Duganella dendranthematis: one gene and its partner. The protein of the gene in region 2 binds, or shares a complex with, the protein of the main gene of each other region. Links are inferred from orthologs where the notes say so. Each region holds a gene or a part of one and is shown on either strand. Other genes may lie near its edges.

What was found. The genes of interacting proteins can lie anywhere in the genome.
Region 1: the proteins of HH213_RS03100 (region 2) and dnaG are in contact, whole or in part, in a crystal structure (PDB 2R6A), measured with the Geobacillus stearothermophilus proteins. The link is inferred for Duganella dendranthematis from one-to-one orthologs. Residues at the interface, in WP_033016901.1 of Geobacillus stearothermophilus: Ser13, Glu15, Ala16, Gln18, Glu91, Leu92, Asp94, Ala95, Val96, Pro97, Thr98, Ala99, Ala100, Asn101, Tyr104, Tyr105, Ile108; in WP_049624496.1 of Geobacillus stearothermophilus: Lys456, Leu457, Leu458, Pro459, Ala460, Asn463, Ala464, Leu467, Leu535, Leu536, Ile537, Ala538, Gln544, Glu545, Asp548, Tyr549, His552.

Annotation. Positions count from the first base shown.
Region 1 is NZ_CP051684.1:1,321,088-1,325,088, forward strand. Bases 1,139-4,001 are described here. They hold dnaG (DNA primase), read right to left. Parts: upstream 3,537-4,001; coding sequence 1,740-3,536; downstream 1,139-1,739. Other genes in these bases: rpoD (RNA polymerase sigma factor RpoD), read right to left, coding at 1,139-1,311; HH213_RS06130 (GatB/YqeY domain-containing protein), read right to left, coding at 3,623-4,001. Outside these bases: more of rpoD, read right to left, coding at 1-1,138. UniProt on the Escherichia coli protein: RNA polymerase that catalyzes the synthesis of short RNA molecules used as primers for DNA polymerase during DNA replication.
Region 2 is NZ_CP051684.1:657,424-662,678, forward strand. The notes cover bases 931-3,908. They hold HH213_RS03100 (replicative DNA helicase), read right to left. Parts: upstream 3,124-3,908; coding sequence 1,738-3,123; downstream 931-1,737. Other genes in these bases: HH213_RS03090 (inorganic phosphate transporter), read right to left, coding at 931-1,035; HH213_RS03095 (DUF47 domain-containing protein), read right to left, coding at 1,046-1,672; rplI (50S ribosomal protein L9), read right to left, coding at 3,243-3,695; rpsR (30S ribosomal protein S18), read right to left, coding at 3,723-3,908. Also shown: more of HH213_RS03090, read right to left, coding at 25-930; more of rpsR, read right to left, coding at 3,909-4,013; priB (primosomal replication protein N), read right to left, coding at 4,029-4,334; rpsF (30S ribosomal protein S6), read right to left, coding at 4,356-4,742; HH213_RS03125 (DUF5695 domain-containing protein), read left to right, coding at 4,900-5,255. UniProt on the Escherichia coli protein: The main replicative DNA helicase, it participates in initiation and elongation during chromosome replication. Travels ahead of the DNA replisome, separating dsDNA into templates for DNA synthesis.

The DNA.
Region 1 (4,001 bases), 660 kb from region 2 along the record:
TTTGATAAAGTGCGCGCGCGGCATACCGCACTTGTTCACCGCCACGTCGAGAATTTGCTTCTCGATGTGACGCACTTCGTCTACCTGGCCGCGCAGCGTGTCGCACAGCTTTTCTACCACTTTGGCGGTGAAGCGGATGCCCAGCAGTTCCGAGGAAATCGCTTCCTGCGCCTTGACGTAGGCCTTGGAGTTGTAGCCTTCCTTCTCGAAGGCGCGGCGCATCTTGTCGAATTGCAGGGAGATGGTGTCGAATTTATCCAGCGCAGCGTTTTTCATCGCTTCCAGCTGTTCGGCCGAGTAGCCGGCGGCAGCGCCCGAAGCGCTGGCTTCTTCCTCTTCCTCTTCTTCCTCTTCCTCTTCTTCCTCTTCTTCTTCGTCCTCGTCGCTGGCGGCGGGCGCCGGCGCCGGCGGCGCGTCTTCGTTATCGTCTACCAGACCGTCGACAATTTCGTCGATCTTGATCTCATCGGCGCGGATGCGGTCGGACGCGGCGATGATTTCCGCGATCGTCACCGGGCAGGCCGAAATCGCCTGGATCATGTCCTTTAGGCCATCTTCGATGCGCTTGGCGATTTCGATCTCGCCTTCACGGGTCAGCAGCTCGACCGAACCCATTTCGCGCATATACATGCGGACCGGGTCGGTAGTGCGGCCGAAATCGGAATCGACGGTGGACAGCGCCGCTTCGGCGGCGGCCTCGGCTTCGTCATCGCTGGTCACGGTGGCGACATTGTCGGACAGCAGCAGCGTCTCGGCATCGGGCGCGTGCTCGTAGACGGCGATGCCCATGTCGTTGAAGGTGCCAATAATGCCTTCGATCGCTTCCGGATCGACGATATTGTCTGGCAGATGGTCGTTGATCTCGGCGTACGTGAGGAAACCGCGTTCCTTGCCGAACTTGATCAGGGTCTTGAGTTTCTGGCGGCGGCGTTCGAGCTCTTCCTCGGTCGCTTCCGTATCCGACGAGAACGCATCTTTGAGCAGCGCTTTTTCCTTGGCCTTGCGGTCCTTGGCCTTGGCCTTGTCGACCGCCTTCAGCTCGGCGCGTTCGACCGCGTTGAGTGCGGCGACTTCGTCGTTCTCGGGTTGGAATTCTTTAGGTTTGCGCCCGCGCCGGCCCGGCACTTTGACCGAAGGCAACACGTAACCCGACGTGTCGATGGCTGCCAGCGTCGCCGCGTCGGTGGTCTGGCTGACCGCCGGCGGATTGCTGGCAACACGCGTCTCCGGCTTATCAGCCGTTTTAGCGGATTTTGCGCTCACTTTAGCTGGCTTTTCAGCCGCTTTGGATTCAGGTTTCTTGATTGGCACAGGCGCTTTCGATTACGGATAAAGTTTCGATCCTTAGATCACTACGTCTTCGAACTTGCCGACTACACAAGTCCGACAATACTACGACTTACTTACACCTGGGTCAGGCCGACCGCCCTCTATAGAACTCCAAGGAATTCTACTGCATCAGACACGTGCGCGGGGGCAAGAAACCGTGGCTCGGTGAGCTAGCAAACAGACTATTTGCTCAACCGTAGCTGGCCCTGGCCGCCGACACCTGTCCTTCCGCGTCGATCAAGAGCCTAACTCACTGAAAACAAACACACTCTGAACAGAAAAACGATGCCAAAACATACAACACTTAGCGTTTTATTATAGCACGTCACTTTTCAATTTCCAGAGGGAAGACCGGGACATCCCCCACTGGAATAATGACAGAAACGTTACGACACAAAACCAACAACAACTTAACGGATGGGCAACTCCGCCTGCGCCTCGCGCAACAGCTGATCCTGCTGTGCGGTCAGCTCGCGGTAGCGCACTCCAATCTCATCGGACGACAGGCCCGCGGCAAACAACTGGCTCAACTCATGCTTGAGCGCATCATGCTTGACCTGGCGAATCGCCGCCCGCAATACCACGCGCTCGGTATCGCGCTCAGTCTCAGGCTCCTTGACGATTTCAGCGATGAGGCTGTCGTAATCGTCGCCCAGCGACTTCAGATGCTGGGCAAATGCGGCAAACGCGCCACCCTCGCCCATCTCGCGCGCCGTCGTCACCAGCTGCGCCAGCCGCTCGGCCGATTCCTGGCCGAAGAAACCGAACGCCGCCTGGGCCGCGTCATCGATCTCCAGCGCCAGCGCCGGATGCGCCACCAGTACGCGCATGATTTGCAGCTCCAGCCCTTTCGGCTGCGGCCGGCCGCCGCGTGGCGGCGCGATCTTGTTCAGCGCCACCGGCTTGGACAGCTCGAACAGCACCTCGATTTCCGACGGCGAGGTCTGCGTCAGCTGCGCCAGGCCACGGACGATCTGCAGGCGCAGCGCGGTCGGGGTCATCGCCTGCAACATCGGCTTGGCGTCGAACTGCGCGCGGGCGCGGCCTTCGAGGCTATTCATATCGTGCTCGCCGCAGGCTTCCTTGATCAGGAACTGCGACAGCGGCATCGCCTCGTAAATTTCCTGTTCAAACGCTTCCTTGCCGTGTTCGCGCACGTAGCTGTCCGGGTCGTGCTCGGTCGGCAGGAACAGGAACTTGATCGTCTTGTTGTCCGTCACATGCGGCAGGCACGCTTCCAGCGCGCGGCGTGCAGCGCGGCGGCCGGCCTTGTCGCCGTCGAAACTGAAGATCACCGTGTCGGTCTGGCGCAACAACTTCTGTACGTGATGGGTGGTGCAGGCGGTGCCGAGTGTCGCCACCGCTTGCGGGAAGCCCATCTGCGCCAGCGCCACCACGTCCATATAGCCTTCCGTCACCAGCACATAGCCGGCGTCGCGGATCGCCTGGCGCGCCTCGAACAAGCCATACAGCTCGAAGCCCTTTGAAAATAAAGGCGTTTCGGGAGAATTCAAGTATTTGGGTTCGCCCTGATCCAGCACCCGGCCGCCGAAGGCGATGACCTGGCCCTTGGTATTGCGGATTGGGAACATCACGCGTTCGCGGAAGCGGTCATAGCGCTTGCGGTTGCCGCCATCCTCGTCCACTTTGTCGATCACCAGGCCGGATTCGGCCAGCGCCACCGCTTCATAGTCGGGAAACACGGAGCGCAGATTGTCCCAGCCGTGCGGCGCGTAGCCGAGGCCGAAGCGGGCGGCAATTTCGCCGGTCAGGCCGCGACGTTTCAGGTAAGCAATGGCCTCCGGCGCGCTGCGCAGTTGCAGCTTGTAGAAATCGGTGGCGCGCGTCATGGCTTCGGTCAGCGCCAGGCTCTGGGCCTGCATTTGCGCCCGTTGCGCTGGCGGAATCTTGTCGTCCTGGTCCGGCACCACCATGCCGACGTTTTGCGCCAGTTCCTTGACGGCATCGACAAAGCCCATGCCGGAATATTCGATCATGAAACCGATCGAGGTGCCATGCGCGCCACAGCCGAAGCAATGGTAAAACTGCTTGGTCGGGCTGACGGTGAAGCTGGGCGACTTCTCGTTGTGAAACGGGCACAGCCCCATGAAGTTCGCGCCGCCTTTTTTCAGCTGCACGTAACGGCCGACCACGTCGACGATATCGACGCGGTTCAGCAAATCGGCGATAAAAGATTGTGGTATCACTGGGCTGGACGGTCTCGGAGTGGATCAGACTATACCGCCGCCGCCGATGCGCCTTGATGCACATCAAACGGCGGCGGCGGTGTTGCTTACGCTGGGGTCAGCGCTTTCTTGACCAGGGCGGACACCACGGTCATATCGGCACGGCCGGCCAGCTTCGGCTTGACGATGCCCATCACTTTGCCCATGTCCTGAGGACCGGCGGCGCCCGATGCGGCCACGGCGGCAGCGACTTCAGCGGCGATTTCCTCGTCCGACAGGCCTGCAGGCATGTAGGTGACCAGCACGCTCAGTTCGGCTTTTTCGATATCGGCCAGGTCGGGACGGTTGCCCGCTTCAAACTGGGTGATCGAATCCTTGCGCTGCTTGATCATTTTTTCCACGATGGCCACCACCTGCTCATCGCTGACTTCGATCTGCTCGTCCACTTCCTTGCGCTTGATGTCGGCCAGGATCAGGCGAATCGTC
Region 2 (5,255 bases):
AAGGGAGCCGCAGCTCCCTTGGTGTTACATGATGTGGTGTCCGACCCACCAGGCCAGCGCGGCCACGAAGGCCGAAGCGGGAATGGTGAAGATCCAGGCCCAGACGATGTTGCCCGCCACGCCCCAGCGCACCGCCGACATCTTCTGCGCCGAGCCGACGCCGACGATGGCGCCGGTAATCGTGTGCGTGGTCGACACCGGCACGCCGAAGTGCGAGGCGATCAGCAAGGTGATGGCGCCGCCGCTCTCGGCGCAGAAGCCGCCGACCGGCTTCAGTTTGGTGATCTTCTGGCCCATGGTCTTGACGATGCGCCAGCCGCCGAACAGCGTGCCGAACGAGATCGCGCCGTAGCACGACACGATCACCCACAGCGGCGGCGTTTCGCCACCGGCCGGCACCTGGCCGACCGCGATCAGCAGCATCCAGATGATGCCGATGGTTTTCTGCGCGTCATTGCCGCCGTGGCCCAGGCTGTACGAAGCAGCCGAGATCAGTTGCAGGCGGCGGAACCATTTGTCGACCCGGCGCGGCGTCGAGCGCACGAAGATCCACGACACAATCAACATGATGATGGAGCCGAACACAAAGCCCATCAGCGGCGACAGGATGATCCACTGCACGGTCTTCCACAGGCCGCCGCCGACCAGCGCGCTGGTGCCGGACTTGGCCACCGCGGCGCCCACCAGGCCGCCGATCAGCGCGTGCGACGACGACGATGGAATGCCGTAGTACCAGGTAAACAGGTTCCAGACGATGGCGCCCACCAGCGCGCCAAAGATGACGTACTGGTCGACGATGCCGGGGTCGATGGTGCCCTTGCCGACCGTGCCGGCCACGTGCAGGCCGACCACGAAGATCGCCACGAAGTTGAACAGCGCCGCCATGGCCACCGCCGTTTGCGGCTTCAGCACGCCGGTCGAGACCACCGTGGCGATCGCATTGGCGGCGTCGTGGAAGCCGTTCATGAAGTCGAATATCAGCGCCAGCCCGATCAGCAGGATCAGCACGTAGAGACTGATTTGTATGGTATGCATATTGTTATTCTTAAGCGTTTTCGACGATGATGCCTTCGATGATGTTGGCCACGTCTTCGCAACGGTCGGTCACCGTTTCGAGGATTTCGTAGATGGCCTTCATCTTGATCAGGTTGCGCACATCCGGCTCATCGCGGAACAGCTTGGACATGGCGGCGCGCATCACGTGGTCGGCGTCCGACTCCAGGCGGTCGATTTCTTCGCAGATGGCGACGATCTGGCGCGAGTTGTCCATGTTATGCAGCAGCGACACGGCTTCCTTGACCTTCTCGGCGCAGGCCAGCACCAGCTCGGCCAGGCGCTTGGCTTCCGGCGTCACCGAATGCAGGTCGTACAGCGACACGGTCTGGGCCGCGTCCTCCAGCAGGTCGAGAATGTCGTCCTGGCGCGTGATCAGCTTGTGGATGTCGTCGCGGTCGATCGGCGTGATGAAAGTTTTGTGCAGCAGGTCGACGGTCTGGTAGGTGATCTTGTCGGCCTGTTTCTCGATGCTCTCGATCGCGTGCACGCGGTTTTCCAGGTCGTCGAAGTTGGACATCAGGCCCACCATTTCTTTTGCGCCTTTGACGCACAGCTCGGCGTGCTGATTAAACAGGTCAAAGAATTTGCCCTCGGTGGGCATCAAACGTCCAAACATATTTTTCTCCGTTTTATTACTACTGCAGATCGCCGGTCTCTTGGATGAGGTACCAGCGTTAAGGATTAGTCACCCTGGTACACACCCAAGCTACCAGAGTAATTGCCAAATTTGGTGTACTGGCCGATCCAGGTCAGACGTACCGCGCCGATCGGGCCGTTACGCTGCTTACCGATAATGATTTCGGCCGTTCCCTTATCGGGCGAGTCGGGATTGTAGACCTCGTCGCGATACAGGAAGATGATGACGTCGGCGTCCTGCTCGATAGCGCCGGATTCGCGCAAGTCGGACATGACGGGACGTTTGTTGGGGCGTTGTTCCAGCGAGCGGTTCAGCTGCGACAGCGCGATCACCGGGCAGCCCAGCTCCTTGGCCAGGCCTTTCAGCGAACGGGAAATCTCCGAGATCTCGGAGGCGCGGTTGTCGCCCGCCTTGGAACCCTGCATCAGCTGCAGGTAGTCGACGATGATCAGGCCGAGCTTGCCGCACTGGCGCGCCAGGCGGCGCGCACGGGCGCGCATCTCGATCGGATTCAGCGCCGGGGTTTCATCGATGAACACCTGGGCGTCGTTCATCTTCTGGATGGCGTGCGTCAGGCGCGGCCAGTCCTCGTCGTTCAGGCGGCCGGTACGCAGGCGGTGCTGGTCAAGCTGGCCGACCGAGCCCAGCATACGCATCGCCAGCTGGGCGCCGCCCATCTCCATCGAGAAAATCGCCACCGGCAAACCGGCTTCGATGGCGACGTTTTCACCGATGTTGACCGAAAATGCGGTTTTACCCATCGACGGACGGCCGGCCACGATGACCAGGTCGCCGCCCTGCAGGCCCGACGTCATGCGGTCGAGGTCGATGAAGCCGGTCGGCACGCCGGTAATTTCCGACTGGTTCTCGCGCGAGTACAGCTCGTCGATGCGCTCGACCACCTGGGTCAGCAGCGGCTGCACCGCCAGCCAGCCGGCGGCGCCGCGGGCGCCCTGCTCGGCAATGGCGAAGATGCGCGATTCGGCCTCGTCGAGGATTTCCTTGGTTTCCTTGCCCTGCGGACTGAACGCCTGGCCGGAAATGTCGTCGGCCACGGTGATCAGCTGGCGCAGCACCGAGCGGTCGCGCACGATCTCGGCGTAGCGGCGGATATTAGCGGCGGACGGCGTGTTCTGCGCCATCGCGTTCAGATAGGTCAGGCCGCCGACGTCGTCGGCCTTGCCCAGCTGGGTCAGGTTCTCGAACACGGTGATGACGTCCGCCGGGCGCGAGCTGTTGATCATCTTGACGATCTGCTCGAAGATGATGCGGTGGTCGTACCGGTAGAAGTCTTCCGGATTCATCATGTCGGCGATACGGTCAAAGGACGCGTTATCGCGCAGCAGGCCGCCAATGACGGACTGTTCTGCTTCGATGGAGTGCGGCGGGACGCGGAGCGAATCGACTTGCGGATCGGAGGGGGCGTTCATGGCGCGAATTATACCTGCTTGTGCCGTACTACAAAATTATGACGAGAAAAAAGCCGGGACAAAGCCCGGCTTTTTCAAGGGTGTTGCAAACCAGACAGGCGTTGCCGCCCGGTCCAGTCTTAGGCAGCTTCGCCTACGACGGCAACGGTCACTTCCGCCAGCACATCGGTGTGCAGCGAAACGGTGACTGGGAACTCGCCGACGGTCTTCAGCGGACCGGTTGGCAGGCGCACAGCAGCTTTTTCCACTGCGAAGCCGGCTTTGCTCAGCGCTTCAGCGATGTCGAAGTTGGTGACCGAGCCGAACAGACGGCCGTCAACACCAGCTTTTTGCGAAACGGTCACGGTCATGCCGTTCAGTTTCTCGCCTTGGGCTTGGGCAGCGGCCAGCTTGGCGGCAGCAGCTTTTTCCAGTTCAGCGCGTTTGGCTTCGAATTCCGCGATAGCCGACGTGGTTGCACGACGGGCCATTTTTTGCGGGATCAGGAAGTTACGTGCGTAGCCGTCTTTAACTTTAACGACTTCACCCAGGTTGCCCAGATTGACAACTTTTTCCAACAGAATGATTTGCATAGTTCTTCTCCAGTTACTCTGCCGCGATTAAGCGTTGTGCAGATCGGTGTACGGCAGCAGGGCCAGATAGCGAGCGCGCTTGATCGCGGTGTCAACTTGACGCTGGTAGTGCGCCTTGGTACCGGTCAGACGTGCTGGCATGATTTTGCCGTTTTCCTGGACGAAGTCTTTCAGGGTGTCTACGTCTTTGTAGTCTACTTGCTCAACGCCAGCGGCGGTGAAGCGGCAGAACTTCTTGCGCTTGAACAGTGGGTTTTGTTGCTTGCGCTTTTCTTTCAGCTTGAGCTTGTTTTTGTCGAACTTTTTACCGAATGCCATTTTAGGCTCCTGTATTTAAATTGCGCTGTCTTGGACAGCACTAAAATCAATGATGTGAAACACCAGGCTTTTGCTATTGCGGCTTTTCTTGTTGAGAAAACCGGTGAACTGATACAGTCCTGCCAGCGGCGTCTGACTGAAGCGGCTTGAAATCTCGCCCGCGGCAATCGCGGACACTTCAAACTCGCTCAATCGGGCGATGCCCGCCTCCATCTGCTGCGACCGGTGCTGGAGTACAGCATTGACGATCGGCATACCGGCCGGGGTGTAACGTATTGCATCCCGTTCGGCGATGAGGGCGATGAACTGGAGCTGGTTCAGCGCGGTTCCTTCTCAGACCAATTAAGCAGCGGCTGGAGCAGCAGCGGCTGGAGCTTCGGTGCGATGCGATTTCGCTGCATCTTCGCGTTGTACCGACTTCATCATTGGCGAAGGAGCGGTTTCGGCTTTCTTCAGCTTGACGGTCAGGTGACGCAGAACGGCATCATTGAATTTGAATGCGGTTTCCAGCTCAACCAGGGTTTCGTTGTCTGCTTCGATGTTCAGGCAGATGTAGTGCGCTTTGGCCAGTTTCTGGATTGGGTAAGCCATTTGGCGGCGGCCCCAATCTTCAACGCGGTGCACGGAGCCGCCGCGAGTCGTTACGGTTGCTTTGTAACGTTCGATCATGGCGGGCACTTGCTCGCTCTGGTCCGGATGGACGATAAATACGATTTCGTAGTGACGCATGTATAACTCCCTTAAGGACTTGAAAATGAGCCCACCCTGGCGTCAAGACAGGTGTGGGAAGAGGTAAGCCCGCGACTATACCAGCTTTTCAGGCGGAACGCCAGCCCGGCCATGCTGGTGTTACAGTGCCGGTATTGTCGTTCAAACAGGATTGCCCATGACACCACATTTATCCACCTGGTTGCTGCCGATGGCCGTATTGGCCGCCGCCCCTACCCTGGCGGCCGATTATCCGGCCATCCAGACCAAGGCCTACAGCACGCCGCAATGGCTGTTCGCGCTGCGCACCGACACCCAGACTTTGTCCAGGCTGACCCCGGTTAGCGACCCCAGCCACGATTTCACGCTCGGCCCGCGCGAGGAAGAACGCCAGTTCGACGGCTACCGCCACATCGGCGACCTGACGCTGAAACTGCGCCAGGGTGGCGGCGCCTGGCAAGACTACGCCACCTTCGCGAAACGCCAGCCGGTCCGCGTGCTGCCGGCCGTGCGGGCGTTGGCCGCGGCCGACAT